DNA from 4 places in the Virgibacillus sp. DJP39 genome. Region 2 is predicted to be linked to each of the others. Evidence: riboswitches for the same ligand, from Rfam matches in the RefSeq annotation. Region 2 holds a riboswitch; each other region holds the start of a gene.

Region 1 (4,220 bases), on a different contig from region 2:
GGAGGAAGTATAGTGACAGTACGCAAGTTAGATGGTATTGTTTTTGCACAAATGGTACGTTATGGAGCCCACCATTTAGCAAGCAATGCCAAACAAATTGATGCTCTAAATGTATTCCCGGTCCCCGATGGAGATACAGGTACAAACATGAATCTGTCAATGACCTCGGGAGCAAGTGAAGTGAAGAAGTTGGATAGCGCTAATATTTCTGAAGTATCTCTGGCCTTTTCAAAAGGCTTGCTTATGGGCGCCAGGGGCAATTCAGGTGTTATTTTATCCCAAATTTTTCGTGGTTTTGCAAAAGGAATAGATAAGAAAGAAAGCTTAACGACTAAAGATATAGCACATGCATTTGATATAGGTGTTGCTACGGCTTATAAAGCAGTAATGAAACCAGTAGAAGGAACAATCCTGACTGTTGCTAAAGATGCTGCAACAGCTGCGAATCAATCTGCAAAAACAGAAGAAGATGTAATCGCTTTAATGGAAGCAGTTCTAAAAGAAGCAAAAGCATCACTAAAGAGAACCCCTGATCTATTACCTGTTTTAAAAGAAGTTGGAGTAGTTGATTCTGGTGGACAAGGTCTAGTTACAATTTATGAAGGATTTCTATCAGCGCTAAAGGGGGAGGAACTTCCTGATGGTGTAACAACAGAAGTTCATATGGATGAAATGGTTAATGCACAGCACCATAAAATCGCCCAAGACTTCATGGATACAAGTGACATTGAATTTGGTTATTGCACTGAGTTCATGGTTAAATTTGAAGAAGACAAAACTAAAGCAAATCCATATGATGAAGATAACTTCCGCAACGAATTAAGCGAACTAGGTGATTCTTTATTAGTTGTTTCAGATGAAGATGTTATAAAAGTTCACGTTCACGTGGAATATCCTGGTGACGCCATGACGCTTGGTCAGCGTTACGGTAGCTTGATTAATATGAAAATAGAAAACATGCGCGAACAACACACAGCCTTAATTGGAGATGATCCTAAGCAAATAAAGTCTAAGGAAAAAGAACCTTTTGCCATTGTGACAGTTGCAATGGGTACAGGTTTAAAATCTTTGCTTAAGAGTTTAGGAGCCTCAGTTGTTATTGAGGGTGGGCAAACTATGAATCCAAGCACACAGGATATAACAAATGCAATTCTAGAAGCAAACGCAGAAAATGTACTTATTTTACCTAATAACAAAAATATCATAATGGCAGCGGAACAGGCAGCAGAGATAGCAGAGGTTAAAGCAGCTGTAGTTACTACCAAAACGATTCCACAAGGCATTAGTGCGATGCTCGCTTTTCATCCTGATTCTGATATTGAAAAAAATAAGGAAGCAATGCAGGATGCTGCCGGACAAGTCAAGACTGGACAAATTACGTATGCAGTTCGTGATACAAAGATAGATGGAATTACAATTGAAAATGGAAATTTTATGGGAATTGCAGACGGGAAAATAATCGCAACCCATCAAGATCAGGTTGAGACAGTTAAATTGCTGTTAAATGATATGATAACAGCAGAAGATGAAATCCTTACAATTCTTCAAGGAGAAGATGTAAGTGACCAAGAAGTAAGTGAATTGGTACATTATGTAGAGGCAACATATGAGGACATAGAAGTTGAAGTTCATAATGGAAATCAACCAATTTATTCGTATATTTTTTCAGTAGAATAAATTTAATATGATACGTTACTTAACAGGCAGAGGGTAAGCTCTATGCCTGTTTTTTGTTTTTGGATGCTTGCGTTTATAATCTGTTATAATAAATTGAATGAATATACTTTATGGTGACTTGAAAAAGTTGAAAAGGGAAGTTGGTGTGAATCCAACGCGGTCCCGCCACTGTTAATGAGTAGAATCTTTTGCTGACCACTGTTTCTGGGGAGAAATGGGAAGGGAAAAAGATTCAATTACTTATAAGCCAGGAGACCTGCCATAAGGAAGTACATTTTGTCCTACGGGAGATAGGGGGGTGTTTACGTACATAAACTTTCAAGGAAACAAGTTTATTAATGTAGCCATTTTAACATCTTCTTTTTGTAGAGGGTGTTTTTTTGTGTTTAATTTCAAAGAGGGGGGATTAACGTGGAAAATCTAGCTTTACCAACTTCAAAGACGATTCAGACTCGCTTGGTATTACCGCCTGATACAAATCATTTAAATACAATATTTGGAGGTAAGGTACTAGCATATATTGATGAAGTTGCAGCATTAACAGCAATGAAGCATTCAAATAGTGCAGTGGTTACCGCGTCCATAGATTCTGTTGATTTTCTTTCTTCTGCTAAAGTAGGTGATTCGTTAACAATTGAAGCATATGTGACCTATACCGGGATAAGCTCAATGGAGGTCTATGTTAAAGTAATAGCGCGTGACTTGATCAATAACAATGAAACATTAACAACCGAGTCATTCCTAACAATGGTTGCTGTTAATCAGGCTGGTAAACCAATTCCTGTACCAAGGGTTCTGCCACAAACGGATGAAGAAAAACAATTGTATGATACGGCTCCAGCAAGAAGAGAATACAGAAAGAACCGTTCATCACTGCGTTAATCTAGATCAAAAAAACGAGCCTGGTAGAATTACCAGGCTCGTTTTCTAATACCCTATAACCTTCATGAAAAAGTCAAACAGGAATAGGGAGGATATAATCATTAATGCAAAAGAAAGTTCTTTTTGCTTTCCAAGTGCTATTTTTACAATTGGATAAGCAATAAATCCGAATGCCATACCATCAGCAATGCTGTAGGTAAATGGAATCATAACTGCTATAAGAAATGCCGGTAATGCCTCTGATAAATCGTCTAAATAAATGTGACGAATATTTTGGGCCATTAATACACCTACAATTATTAAAATTGGACTTATGGCCGTATTTGGTATGACCGATATCCAAGGAATAATAAATATAGTTGCAAGAAACAGGAGGCTTGCAGTAATGGCTGCTCTTCCTGTTTTTCCATCTGAAGCTATTACTGCTGCATTTTCAGCCGCAGAGACAGTAGGTGACGTACCCAGGAACGCACATGCTAGAGAAGAAAAAGCAGTGACATGATATGCTTTTGTATAACTTTTTTCTCTTTTTAGCATATGAAGCTGTCCATGCAACAGTCCCATATTTTCGAAAATAAGAATCATAGCCAATGGGAAAATTGCTAGCCAAAAGGACAGTTCATCTATAGCAGAAAAAGACGGCATAAATACTAATTCAGATGGATTAACGTTGACTGGATCGCCCTTATTGGAATCCAGAATACCAAAAAAGTATGCCAGGACAGTTCCACTTATCATCGTAATCAGAAAGTTTGCAGGAATATTTTTAACAAATAAAAATATTGCCAGAAATAGTGTTAGTAAACTAACAATTACTGTCGGAGATGAAAAGTCTCCAATTGCTATAATGGTATGTTCACCACTAACAACAAGTCCACTTTTTTCCAGACCGATTAAAATCAAGAAAAATCCTAAACCAACTGTAATAGCGTGTTTAAGTGAACCTGGAATAGCTTCCTTTAATATTAATCCCAAACGACTAAAGGCCGTAATGACAAATATTAGGGATGCAACACATACAACTGCTAGCCCTTCCTGAAAACTTAGCCCTGCACCTTCTACAATAGAATATGCGAAAAGTGCATTTATTCCCATCCCAGGTATTAGAATTAACGGTAGCTTAGCATATAGTCCCATTACGATTGTTCCTACAAAGCTTGCTAAAATAGTTGCCATCATTCCGCTTTCTACCGAAATCCCAGCTTCACTTAGGATAGACCCATTGACGGCTACGATATATACTGTAGTAAGATAACCAATTAACCCTGCAATAATTTCCTTACGCCATGTTCCTTTGGATGTTGTGTTCTTGCTATAAGGCATGTAATCTCCTCATATTCTTTCTATCCCTCTCCCACCCGATTATAAAATTCATAATCCACAAATGATTATTATAAAGGTTTTTGGTATAATTGACAATAGAGCATTACGCACAAATAAAATTTAGGTGGTGGCAGTTATGAAATTTAATTCAGTATTCGATATTATTGGCCCAGTTATGATTGGGCCGTCAAGTTCACATACAGCCGGCGCAGCTAGGATTGGTAAGGCTGCACGTAATCTATTTGGCGAAGAGCCGAAATGGGCGAGGATTTATCTATATGAATCTTTTGCCAAAACTTATAAAGGGCACGGTACTGATTTTGCGTTAGTTGGTGGTT
Region 2 (4,220 bases):
AGTTTGAATAATACTTTTCGATCTCTTTAAAAGTGGTGTAAAAGTATTTATGATTCAATTGCTTTGCACGATATTTGTATAAGGAGGTCATGTTAATGACTGGACAAGTAAAATGGTTTAACGCGGACAAAGGATTCGGGTTCATCGAACGTGAAGATGGAGACGACGTATTCGTACATTTCTCAGCGATTGAAGGAGAAGGTTTCAAGACGCTCGAGGAAGGCCAGGACGTTGAATTTGAAATCGTTGAAGGCGATCGCGGACCACAGGCAGCTAATGTAACCAAACTATAAAAAATATTAGGTTTACCTCCTGCAACAGGAGGTAAACCTTTTTTTCTTGTTGAAGAAAACTATAAATTTTAGTCTTCACAAATTGATGTTTCACCAAGTTAACAAATCTGGGTTATAATAAAATTAGAATCAAGGAGGTTTTTAAATGACTTCATTTAACTGGAAAAAAGAAGCAGAATTGCAGTGGGATAGTCGAGCGCAGTTTTGGAATGAACGCAGTGTTGGTATGTGGGACAATGGAAGTAGAAAAGATATTGTTCCTTTTATAGAAAAACACATGGAAAAAGGCAGCCGGGTTTATGATATTGGTTGTGGTGATGGCTATGGAACATATAAACTGCATAAGCTGGGGCTTGACGTAGTCGGGATGGATCTTTCTGGTGAAATGATTTCACTGGCGAAGGAACGAATTGCTGACGAGGAAATCTCCTTTATTCAAGGTGATGTGATGGATTTACCGTTTGAAGACAATAGCTGTGATGGGATCATGTCAATTAACGTCTTAGAATGGACAGAAACCCCTGCACATGCAGTTAAGCAACTGCGACGGGTTTTGAAAAAAGGTGGCATGTTATGTGTTGGGATTTTGGGACCAACTGCAGGGCCACGTGCACATAGTTATCCTCGTGTTTACGGTGAAAAAGCGATAGCGAATACGATGATGCCCTGGGAATTTCAAAAGCTAGCACTGGAAAATAACTTTACATATGTTGATGGATTTGGTGTTTACCGGGATGGCGTAAAACCACAGAATTATGAAGGACTTCCTGATGATTTAAAGCAGGCACTAACGTTTTCATGGATATTTATGCTAAAGAAAGAAGGGGAATGATAATGGACTACGATCAAAAAGAGATGGAAAAAAGAGTAATTGAAAGTTATCAAAACGATGAAAAAATGATGATCCTTATTTATGCACAGTGGTGTATAAACAATGACCTTGAGCCAAAGGTTTTATATGAACAGGCATATCCGTCGCAAATGAAAAACAGCGCATTAAAAGAGGCTTTAGAGTTAACAGTAACAAAAGAAGAGTCAGAAGAAATCCCTGACTCAACAGTACTTAATGTATTACAGCTTTTTGGTAATAATGACTTGGCATTTATTGTACAAGAACAAATTGACAAGCGAAAGTGAGATTTAGGCTTATTGGTATGGCAACAAATGTAAAACTAGCTGAAAAGTTTAATCAACGCCTGGGTTCCACTCTCCTGCTCTCCCTGTTCTGCCAGTTCTGTATAGAGCTCCAGGGAAAGTGCTAATCCGGGTGTTAATAAACCCATATCTTTTGCTGACTCAAGGGCAATCGTCATATCCTTTATAAAATGTTTTACATAAAAACCAGGTGCAAAGTCATGCTTAATCATTCTAGGTGCAAGGTTTGAAAGTGAAAAGCTCCCAGCCGCACCTGTAGTTATGCTTTCCAGTACTCTTTCCGGATTAAGGCCAGCTTTTTTTGCATAGGTAATCGATTCACAAACACCAACCATGTTAGATGCAATTGTTATTTGATTACAAAGCTTGGTATGCTGACCAGATCCAGCCGGCCCCTGATGAATGATGGTTCCACCCATTACTTCGAAAATTGGTTTAAGCTGTTCATATGCTTTAAGTTGACCACCAACCATAATGGATAGTGTTCCATTTTTCGCTCCAATATCCCCGCCTGAAACAGGTGCATCCAGTGCAAACAAACCTCTTTCACTAGCTTCTTTAAATATTTTTTCTGCAATTATAGGTTTAGAAGTAGTCATATCCACAACATACGCATTTCTTTTAGCATTTTCTAAAATTCCATTTTCACCAAAGTATACAGCTTCCACATCGTCTGGGTATCCGACCATTGTAATGACTACATCAGCATTCTTTACTACTTCTGAAACAGAATCCTTCCATATGGCACCTAATTCCAAGAGTGATTGTGCTTTGCTTTTGGTACGGGTAAATAATTGGACTGAATAACCTGCATCTAACAAGTTTTTCGCCATACTCTTTCCCATTACGCCTATACCAATTATTCCGATGTTTTTGTTTTCCATATTAAAACCTCCTGTTCTCTTACTTAATTTAGTTCGACATTTCGTACCGGTATCCTTTTTTAACAGTAAGGAAATCAAAAAGAATTTCCTTACTGCAATCAAGTCTTTCACCAATTCTAAAAAATATGGTATTGCTTTCATGAACAACGTATGATAGCCTTTAAACACAATATATTGTTTATATTTAAAAGACAAACACTATATATAGTTATAACCTACAAGCGTTGGTGGCCAGTTTAATGGCCTTAATAGGGAATCTGGTGTGAAACCGGAACTGTCCCCGCAACTGTGAATGTGGACGAACGAGTCTAATAACCACTGTATTGTTTTGCTTAACAGCAATAATACGGGAAGGTACTCAAGTAGATTAACACATAAGTCAGGAGACCTGCCAAAGCTTGTAATAAGTTTCAATTCTTCGGGGCCAAAGAATACGAAATGATGGAGAACCTATTTCTGTCGTTTTAACCGTTCATGGCCCTTAGCGTGAACGGTTTTTTTGTGCGCAGTAAAAAAAGTATAAATCCTTTCTCACTGCATAAGTGCAACTAAGTGGCCATAAAGGCCAGGCGATAAGCCAAGTTTTCTAATATAAAAAAAGGAGTTGTTTAGCCATGCAAAATGCAACGTTAACCAGTTGGAAGTATTATACGGAGGAAAAGTTAAGAGAGTCATTTTCTGCACTACCAATTCAAGCCTTTTTAGAAAAAAGAAGTGATGTAAAGCCAACGCTATCAGACGAAGATTGGGTAAACCATCTTACACTTGAGGCACTAGCCAATATAGATGAAGAGAATCCTGAGTGGACATATGCTGCATCTGCCATTTATTCCGAGTGGTTATACAAACAAGCGGCAAGTAACCGCAACTATAACTATCAAGATAAATATGGGTCGCTTTACGAGCTGATTAATGAGGTAACAACTATTGGTATCTACAACGAAGCATTATTACATACCTATTCAAAAGAGGACATGGACTATCTAGGTAACGTTATTTGCCCAGAGCGTGATCAGCTTTTTACATTTATCGGTTTAAAGACATTAGCGGATCGTTACTTGGCAAAGGACTACTCCAAACAAATCTTTGAACTTCCACAGGAGCGGTTTATGATAATTGCTATGACGCTTATGCAGGACGAGCCCAAAAATAGACGGTTAAAGTTAGTGGAGGATGCCTATTGGGCAATGAGTAATTTATATATGACCGTTGCAACACCAACACTCGCTAATGCTGGAAAAAGCTATGGGCAGTTATCCAGCTGTTTCATTGATACGCTGGATGACAGCCTGCAAAGTATTTATGACAGCAACACCGATATTGCAAACTTATCAAAAAATGGTGGGGGAATAGGTGTTTACTTAGGGAAGATCCGCTCGAGTGGAAGTATGATAAAAGGTTTTAAAGGCGCTTCTTCAGGTGTAATGCCCTGGATGAAACAACTAAATAATACTGCTGTCAGTGTCGACCAGCTGGGACAACGAAAAGGCGCTATTTGTGTGTACTTAGATGTTTGGCATAAGGACATACATACATTCCTTGATGCAAAACTAAACAATGGTGATGAGCGATTTAGGACCCATGATTTATTCACCGGTGTTACGTTACCTGATTTATTTATGAAAAAGGTTGAAGCACGGGAAGATTGGTATTTATTTGATCCCCATGAAGTGCGAACTGTAATGGGATATTCACTGGAAGATTATTATGATGAAGAAAAAGGCAGAGGATCTTTTCGTGATAAATATGAAGCGTGTCTTGCTAACCCAAACTTGTCTAAAGAAAAGGTACCTGCAATTGATATTATGAAAATTATAATGAAAGGTCAACTCGAAACAGGAGGTCCATTTTTATTTTACCGTGATGAAGTTAATCGTCAAAATGTAAA
Region 3 (4,220 bases), on a different contig from region 2:
AACCAATACCATAGTGAAGATCTGATTCACGAAACAACAGATCGAGTAAAGGATGCTTCTAGTCGAGTTGCTATCATTTATAATGATGGAGAGGTATGGGTGTCTGGCAGCAACAATGAGGATTTGCCTGCTTTTAAGCTGGACTGGGTTGACAGTGATGAAAATTTGTCTCAAGTTATAGCAAGTGATCAAAGGGTGAAAAAACAAATAACTGTCCCCGATAGTAATAGTAAAATTATGATAGTTGGTACCCCTGTTGATAATGGTAATGGAGCGGTATATGTGTATCAATCGTTAGATGTGATTGATCAGACAAAAGCCGAAACTACTAAAATAATATTTCTTGCAGCTGGAATAGCAATTATTTTAACCACAGTTTTTGCTTTTTTCCTTTCAACCAGGATTACATCACCTTTAATAAAGATGCGTGAAGCTGCATTTGATCTAACTAGGGGTGAATTTAATACAAAGGTGCCAATACTCACACATGATGAAATTGGTGAGTTAGCAATGGCATTTAACAGGATGGGCCGACAGTTGAAATTTCACATAAATGCATTACGACAGGAAAAGGAACAGTTAGCCAGTATTGTCAGTTCTATGGCTGATGGGGTGATAACACTTAATCGAAATGGAGATATGATTGTTACTAACCCGCCAGCAAAACAATTTCTTGAAGGCTGGCATTTTGAGTACCAGGAACAAGTAAAAGAGTCACAGAATCAGCTGCCTGAAGAATTAAATATGATTTTAAAAAGTGTCATTAAAGATGAGGATCCCGCTATTCACGAAATTAGCCTGCAGGGGAGGAACTGGGTTATGATTATGACTCCTCTGTATGACCAGACATATGTACGCGGAGCAGTGGCTGTTATCCGGGATATGACTGAAGAAAGACGTTTAGATAAGCTTCGCAAGGATTTTATCGCAAATGTATCTCATGAATTAAGGACACCTATTTCCATGTTGCAGGGATATAGTGAAGCGATTGTTGACGATATAGCAGAGTCTAAAGAAGATAAAAATGAACTTGCGAAAATAATACATGAAGAATCATTACGAATGGGTCGGTTGGTTAATGAATTATTGGATCTGGCCAGAATGGAAGCTGGGCACATCCAGCTAAATATTGAAAAAGTTGATGTTTATCCATACATGAAGCGAATAATTAAAAAGTTCAAGGGAGTATCATTGGATAGAAAAATAGACTTGAGTTTAGAAACAACTATTACTGATTCGTTTATTTATATTGATTTAGATCGGATGGAACAAGTTTTTACAAACCTTATTGATAATGCAATCAGGCATACAAACGAAGGTGGTTTTGTTAAGGTCTCTGTAGAAGTGAAAGACGAAGCGTTATATGTATCAGTTGAAGATAGCGGTAGTGGTATCCCAGAAGAGGACATACCATTTGTTTTCGAACGCTTTTACAAGGCTGATAAGTCTAGAAAAAGAAATAGAAAACAGAAAGGAACTGGACTCGGGCTGTCTATAGCGAAAAATATCATAGAAGCTCATGAGGGAACAATTACTGTTAAAAGCAAACTTGATATTGGGACGGCATTTACCTTTAACATCCCTCAAATAAAATAATAATTGCTTAATGACCGATAGTTTGATAGGATTAAAAATGTACAATAATTGAATACAAATAGTGAAAATGGTGCTTGTGCTTAATAGGGAATCTAGTGTAAAGCTAGAACTGTCCTCGCAACTGTAAGTGATGTACGAAATAAGTGAAACCACTGTATGGAAAACATATGGGAAGGGCTTAAAGTAGGGTGATATCACAAGTCAGTAGACCTGCCTTTTTCTAATGTTTCAATGCTTCGAGGATAAAAGCGATTGAGATAACCGAATAGTGCCATGGATGTTTATGTAATGTTCGATTGTCTTATTAAGCTAACTCTTTTCGAAGAGTTAGCTTTTTTGGTAGTAAAAAAAGGATAAAACTTTCTTTCTACAAGTGCAACTAAGGCTTTCACCATTAAAGCTTGGCGTTAAGCCAAGTTTTCTAAATTCTATCATCTATGGATTTCCGGATTATCTAACGTCTTAATCTTCACAAATAAACTATTGGGGGTTTAAGAAGATGGGGAATTATAAGTTATTTCTAGTTTCATTGGTAATGGTAATCGGTTTATTAGGTGGATGTAACCAGGAATCTGGTGGAGAACAGTCAAGTCCATCCAATGAACAATCGCAAACGAGCGAAAGCAATACATCTGATAATGAACAAAAAGAAGAAATAGTTACAATTTCCATTACAAAGAAAAAAGGTGAAGAAACGGTTACCGAAAAAGAAATTGCTATAGAAGAAGGAGCCATTCTTTACGATGTTATGAAGGAAAATTTTGAAATTGAAGATGATGCTGGATACATCACGTCCATAGAAGGAATTAAGGCTAACGAAAGTGAACAAATGGCGTGGATGTTTACTGTAAATGGTGAAATGGCAAGCGTAGGAGCTAAGGAGCTTGAATTATCACTTGGCGATACCGTTAACTTTGATCTGCAATCTTGGGAATGACTATGAATGAATACGTATAAATTAACCTTATTAGCGTTGTTGGCCGCTCTGGCTGTAGTTGGTAGGTTTGCATTTACCTTTATTCCCAATGTTCAGCCCGTAACAGCAATCATTATTATATGTGGTTTGTTTTTAGGTCCTTTAGCAGCGATGACGCTAGCAGTATTGACTACGTTTCTAACAAATATGATTTTGGGTATGGGGATATGGACTGTATGGCAAATTGTTGCATGGTCTTTAATAGGATTGTTTAGTGGGATAATTGGCAGGTACAGAAAAAAACATTCAATTATTTCACTGACTATATTCGCTGTATTTTGTGGTTATTTGTATGGATTAGTTCTTTCATTAACCACCTATACCATTGCAGGCGAATTTCTTCCCTATTACTTGGCTGGCCTACCTTTTGATACAGCGCATGCAATTGGTAATGGAGTATTTATGGTTATGTTGTATCCCATTATTTCTTTCTTTTTTAAAAAATACGCAAAAGACCGATTTTATATTCATAATACCAACTAAATAAGTTGGTATTTTTTTTTGTTCCATTTTAGTATAAACTTTTAATAGAATAAAAAAATCGAATGTAATTGTGTAACATTTTGGTTCAGGTACACGACTAATTCGGTGATTGGAGAATACGATGAAAGATATTTTTGAGGGTTTATACGATAAATATCATAATGAATTGTATAAGTTTGTTTTTTATATGGTTAAAGACAAACAATTAACAGAGGATCTTGTTCAGGAGGTTTACATTAAAGTATTAAAATCCTATAAAAATTTCAGAGGTGAAAGTAGCGAGAAGACATGGTTATTTTCTATTGCCAGACATATAACAATAGATTATTTTCGTGCGCAAAAAAGAAAAAGAAACAAAGTCTATGAATTTATTGATTGGACTGAAAAAGATTCATCACTTCCAGATGAACTGCCATTGCCTGAAGAAATAGCAATTCAAAATGAAGAAATACAACATATTTATAGGTCGATGGATAAATGTACACCTGATCAAAAAAGTGTTTTGATATTACGCTATATACAATCATTCTCTATAAATGAAACAGCAGAGATATTAGGATTTAGCCAAAGCAAAGTAAAAACCACACAACATAGAGGTTTAAAGGTATTAAGAGACAGCAGTAAATCTAAAGGAGGGGATGCGTAATGGTGTCATCTGATCAACATGAAGAAAACATCAAGGAATCGTTGAAGAACATGCCAGAGATTGCTTCAAATAGTGATAAAGCAGAAATGTATCATCGCATCTCTTCCCGAGTAAATCACCCCACTAAAAAGAAGCGAAAAAAAAGGTTCGTACTAATTCCGACGGTTAGCCTCAGTTTTATACTGTTAATTTTTGTTGTAATTGCTAACTTACAGGGTCAAAGTTTTGGAGATTACTCTAGATCAGAAAATTCGTATGACAAAGCAGTTTCTCAAGAAGATGCCTTACAGAATGAAGCTAAAAGTTCAAGTGAAAGTCTACTAAAAAGAGTCGAGGAACCAACAAACTCTAATTTGGTAATAGAACAAATAAAGGATTATGAGAGGCTCGTACACGGAAACGTACAAGCGAAGAAAGGTGAGCTTTTGATCCCTTTTTCTTATGTAATACCAGTTGACCAGACAGATGTATTTTACAATGAGCAACGGAGAGTAATAGAAAAAAAGTTATCTGGAATGT
Region 4 (4,220 bases), on a different contig from region 2:
ATCTCGATCATTTCCCGAACGGTAAAGCCCACTGGAGGAATCCCTTCTTGTTGAAGGACAGCAAGAATTTTTGCTAGATCCTTTGATTTGTACTTCTTGACCAACTTTCCTTTGATTTGGACAATCCCCTCAGTCGGCTTTTCAGCTCCTGATAATAATTTCATGAGTGTTGACTTGCCACAACCATTTGGCCCGATAATCCCCACGATTTCATTGGGCTCAATCGACAAGTCTAGAGGCTTTAAAACTTCCTTTGAGTCATATTTTTTCGATATATTTTTTGCAACAATCATAGATGAACTCCTTTACTGCCCTTTTTCAATAAGTAAGCAAAGAAAGGTGCACCTAACAGGGAAGTTACGACACCTAAGGGTATTTCTTTAGGCATTAAGGCCATTCTTGCAATTGTATCCGCCCAAAGTACATAAATCGAGCCTCCAAAAATGGAAAGGGGGAGGATTAGTCGGTAATCAGGACCGACAATCAATCTGATCAAGTGTGGAACGACCAACCCAACAAAACCTATCACACCCGATACCGATACGGCCGAGGCTGTTAGTAGTGTTGAAGTTACTAGAACTATCATCTTCGTCCTCTCTACCTGAACGCCTAAGTGAAGGGCACTCCTTTCACCTAATGTAAATAAATTTAACGCTCTTCCTTGTGATAGTATAATAACAATCCCAATTAGCAAATAAGGTGCCATGATTTGCGAGTATTCCCATCCTTTTAGAGTCAAACTCCCCATCATCCAGAAAATAATTTCGTTTAACACTGTCCCTGACATGGAAACCATCAATGAGATGATTGAGCCTAGAAAAGCTTGCACAATTACTCCTGATAAAATTAACGTTTCTTTTTTCATCTGACCACTTTTTTTCGCAATGAATATGACGAAAAACAAAGTAAATACCCCGGCTATAAAAGCCACAATCGGTATGGAATATTTACCAAATAGTGTAGATTGTAGGCTAAACAAAATAATGAAAGCCGCACCTACCGAAGCACCTGAAGAAACACCCAATATGTAAGGGTCTGCTAATGGATTTCTCAGCACCCCTTGAAAGCCCGCTCCTGCAACAGCCAAAGCGGACCCTACTAAAATTGCTAAGACAATTCTTGGTAAACGAACCTGGAGGATGATGGCCCGACTTACCTCATCACCCCCGCCAAACAGAGTAGACCACACCCCAGTGATTGGAATCATAGAAGACCCTATTGATAAGCTCAATATAATTGAAAAAAAAAGGAGCAGAGTTGCCCCTCCTACATATAGAACTAATTTCTTTTTCATTATTCTGCTGAGTCGGGATGAATTGATTCAAAGATTTCAATTAAACTTTCGGTAATTCGTGGCCCGACCCGGCTCGCTTTACTTGAATCAATTCCAACAACCCGCTCATTTTTGACGGCATCAATGACATTCCAGCCCTCTCTTGATAAAATTTGTTCTTTACTATCTTCTGTTGCACCCTTTTCACCAGAAGTGTAAAGTATAACTTCAGGGTTTCTTTTAATGACTTTTTCAGGATTCACTTCAAACCAACCATCGATGTCTGCAAAAATGTTTTCTCCACCAGCTAAAATAATAAGATCATTAGAGAACTCCCCCGCCCCAAAAGACCAGCCTTTCGAGTATTCAGCGTACACTTTTTTCGGCTCAACGTTAGCCACCTTACTTTTTACGTTTTCAAGATCTTCCTTCATATCATCGACAACGCTTTGCGCTTGTTCTTGATTATTTAAAATTACCCCAATTCCTTGGATAGCCTCCATTACTTCTTTTATTGACTGTGGGTTTGAACCAAAGACCTTAAAGCCTTTTGCTCTTAACTCTTCAGCTACTTGTGCCTGTAGACCAGAATTAATAAAAACAACATCGGGCTGTAAGGCAATAAGTTCTTCTTCATTTAATCCAGAATAAGTACTTCCTAGCTTCGGCAAATCAGCCGCCTCAGCAGGGAAATTAGAATAATCATCAACAGCTAAAACCTCTTCTCCAGCCCCTACTGCAAATAAAATCTCTGTGTCACTTGGAATTAAGGAAACTAGTTTAGTAGGTTCTGAGTCAAAAGTAACCTCTTTTCCAGTAGCATCCGTAACTGTTAGTGGATACTGTGTTACTAAGCTTTGCTCTTCCTCTTCCTTTGCTTCAGCCTTTTTCACCTCAGTATCCGTATCATTAACCTGATCTTGATTCGAATCTTGCTTAACTTCATCCTGGTTGTTACACCCTACAAGTACCGTTGCTAACATTAATACAAATAATAAACCAATAATTTTTCTAAACAATTTGTCCACCCATACCTTTCTTTTCCTGATGTGATTTATTCCTAGTAAAGCAAAAAAGCCTCTGACAGGAAGGCAGAGGGCGGATGGGCATAGAAATCCCATAGCCATCCTTTTACCTCGAAGGATTGACTAAAGAATAATGGGGATGTATCTGGCTTTAACAGTTGCGGGACAGCTTCGGACTTCCACCGAAATTCCATCATCCATTATCTTTATTCATTTAATTATGTAAAACTAGAGACAAAACAAAAAATAAGATAAAAAACTAGAAGTGCAGTATATCTTAAACGGTAAAATATGCATTTTCCCATTTTTAAAGCATTTTAAATCTTACCCCTATTAATATATCTTTAATTGTTTGTAAAATCAACCTATTAATTTCATTTTTAGGCATACTCATATTAACTGTCATAATTCACTTCTGAGGGAGTGAAATCAATGAAAGTGTTAGCCTTACCAATTCACGCTCTAGGTAAAGTATCAACATTCGCGCCCTTGAAAATTTACAATCTAAAAAAAAGACTCGAACCAGTTAAATAGGATAGTATGACAAGAGAAAGAACCTAAGTTGCCTTTCTCGTGAATTGTACAGAAAAAGGCAACTTAGGTTTCTAAAAAATACCGTGTATAGTTATAATAATAAATATACAATAGAATTTGTAAAATAATTCCTTTGGACAAATGGAATTACTACCTCTAGTACTAATTCAATTTACTTTCCCGATACTTTTAAGAGTTAGTATAATCGTTTACTAAAGATTAAGTAAGTAATAATACAATAATAGTCCTGCCTGTTTTTAACTTCATTCTGTTTGTACTCCGTCCATATCCCGATTATTATCGTACGCTACTAATATGAGCCCCGTAGTTTTTTCGACTTTATCAAGGAGATCTCTTTGCTCCTCGGACAGATGGGCTAGACCGTATTCTTTTTCTTTTTTTTCAAAACCCTTTTCATGCATACCATCGCCTCCTTTTGATTATTATGAACGGAATAAGATGGCTTATGCAGATAGATTTCCTATGCTAAATCCCCGAATGCTAATGTTTTACATTGGAAAATTTAATAACAGAAGCCATGAATATACAGCCCTCATATTTATTAAGAAGGACTAGATTGAACAAAATTTAAACCTATTAAAAGACCCATACTATTTTTACTCTTCAAAGTTTTAACAAGCCGAGTAAAACGAACTATTTTCACTCAAACAAAAAGTTACTCCTAATAAATCAAATATGCTACACTATTGCTATTCTAAGTAAGGAGTGATTTTTTGTCTGGGATTTTTATTACAGGTACCAGCTCTAATGTTGGTAAAACCATTATTACCACGTGTCTTACATACGCATTTCGAAAACGAAAAATAGATGCGGTTCCCTATAAACCAGTACAATGTGGAGCAATTACAGAAGGTGAAGAATGGTTGGCTCCTGATGTAGAACTTTACCGGAAAGTTTATAACCCAAAAGATAATGAACAGCTGAATTCTTTTCTTTACGAACCCCGTTTTTCACCTCATTTTGCTGCACAGTTAGCTGATGATCCTATTGATCCACAGGTAATTAAAAGTAATTATCATGTATTACAAGAGATGCATGATTTAGTACTAGTAGAAGGAGCAGGTGGACTAGCTGTTCCTTTAATTGATGAGCAGTATGGAACACCAGAGCTAATTAAAGATTTGAACATACCAATTGTGATTGTTACTCAAGCTACTGTTGGGACACTAAACGCTACTGCATTAACTGCTCACTATGCTGAAAGTAAAGGTCTTAACATAAAAGGGATCGTAATAAACGGTTATCCAGACAATCCAACTGAAGGAGTTAAACATAACCCAACAATGATTGAGAAAATGACAGGAATACCAGTCATTGGAATTGTTCCTCAAATCGCAAATGTGGAAGCTCGAATAGGTGAAGAGGAA

Evidence for each region. Region 2 has a riboswitch for cobalamin ahead of ACOI1D_RS15965 (ribonucleoside-diphosphate reductase subunit alpha). Riboswitches for the same ligand answer to the same signal wherever they lie in the genome.
Region 1: linked by a shared signal. The riboswitch ahead of ACOI1D_RS01280 (acyl-CoA thioesterase) and the one ahead of ACOI1D_RS15965 (ribonucleoside-diphosphate reductase subunit alpha) in region 2 are both predicted to bind cobalamin.
Region 3: linked by a shared signal. The riboswitch ahead of ACOI1D_RS03830 (DUF4430 domain-containing protein) and the one ahead of ACOI1D_RS15965 (ribonucleoside-diphosphate reductase subunit alpha) in region 2 are both predicted to bind cobalamin.
Region 4: linked by a shared signal. The riboswitch ahead of ACOI1D_RS18090 (ABC transporter substrate-binding protein) and the one ahead of ACOI1D_RS15965 (ribonucleoside-diphosphate reductase subunit alpha) in region 2 are both predicted to bind cobalamin.

The regions. Positions count from the first base shown of each region.
Region 1 covers NZ_JBMERP010000002.1:66,941-71,160, forward strand. The annotation lists gene ACOI1D_RS01275 (DAK2 domain-containing protein) at 13-1,677, shown strand; cobalamin riboswitch at 1,772-1,955, shown strand; gene ACOI1D_RS01280 (acyl-CoA thioesterase) at 2,089-2,559, shown strand; gene ACOI1D_RS01285 (NCS2 family permease) at 2,605-3,882, opposite strand; gene sdaAB (L-serine ammonia-lyase, iron-sulfur-dependent subunit beta) at 4,019-4,220, shown strand, end outside.
Region 2 covers NZ_JBMERP010000061.1:6,337-10,556, reverse strand. The annotation lists gene ACOI1D_RS15985 (cold shock domain-containing protein) at 90-293, shown strand; gene ACOI1D_RS15980 (class I SAM-dependent methyltransferase) at 439-1,125, shown strand; gene ACOI1D_RS15975 (hypothetical protein) at 1,128-1,430, shown strand; gene ACOI1D_RS15970 (NAD(P)-dependent oxidoreductase) at 1,466-2,398, opposite strand; cobalamin riboswitch at 2,541-2,742, shown strand; gene ACOI1D_RS15965 (ribonucleoside-diphosphate reductase subunit alpha) at 2,947-4,220, shown strand, end outside.
Region 3 covers NZ_JBMERP010000006.1:6,305-10,524, reverse strand. The annotation lists gene ACOI1D_RS03835 (ATP-binding protein) at 1-1,596, shown strand, start outside; cobalamin riboswitch at 1,648-1,828, shown strand; gene ACOI1D_RS03830 (DUF4430 domain-containing protein) at 2,096-2,533, shown strand; gene ACOI1D_RS03825 (ECF transporter S component) at 2,540-3,055, shown strand; gene ACOI1D_RS03820 (RNA polymerase sigma factor SigX) at 3,177-3,701, shown strand; gene ACOI1D_RS03815 (hypothetical protein) at 3,701-4,220, shown strand, end outside.
Region 4 covers NZ_JBMERP010000081.1:6,105-10,324, forward strand. The annotation lists gene ACOI1D_RS18080 (ABC transporter ATP-binding protein) at 1-293, opposite strand, end outside; gene ACOI1D_RS18085 (FecCD family ABC transporter permease) at 290-1,294, opposite strand; gene ACOI1D_RS18090 (ABC transporter substrate-binding protein) at 1,294-2,292, opposite strand; adenosylcobalamin (AdoCbl) riboswitch at 2,392-2,514, opposite strand; gene ACOI1D_RS18095 (hypothetical protein) at 3,096-3,254, opposite strand; gene bioD (dethiobiotin synthase) at 3,567-4,220, shown strand, end outside.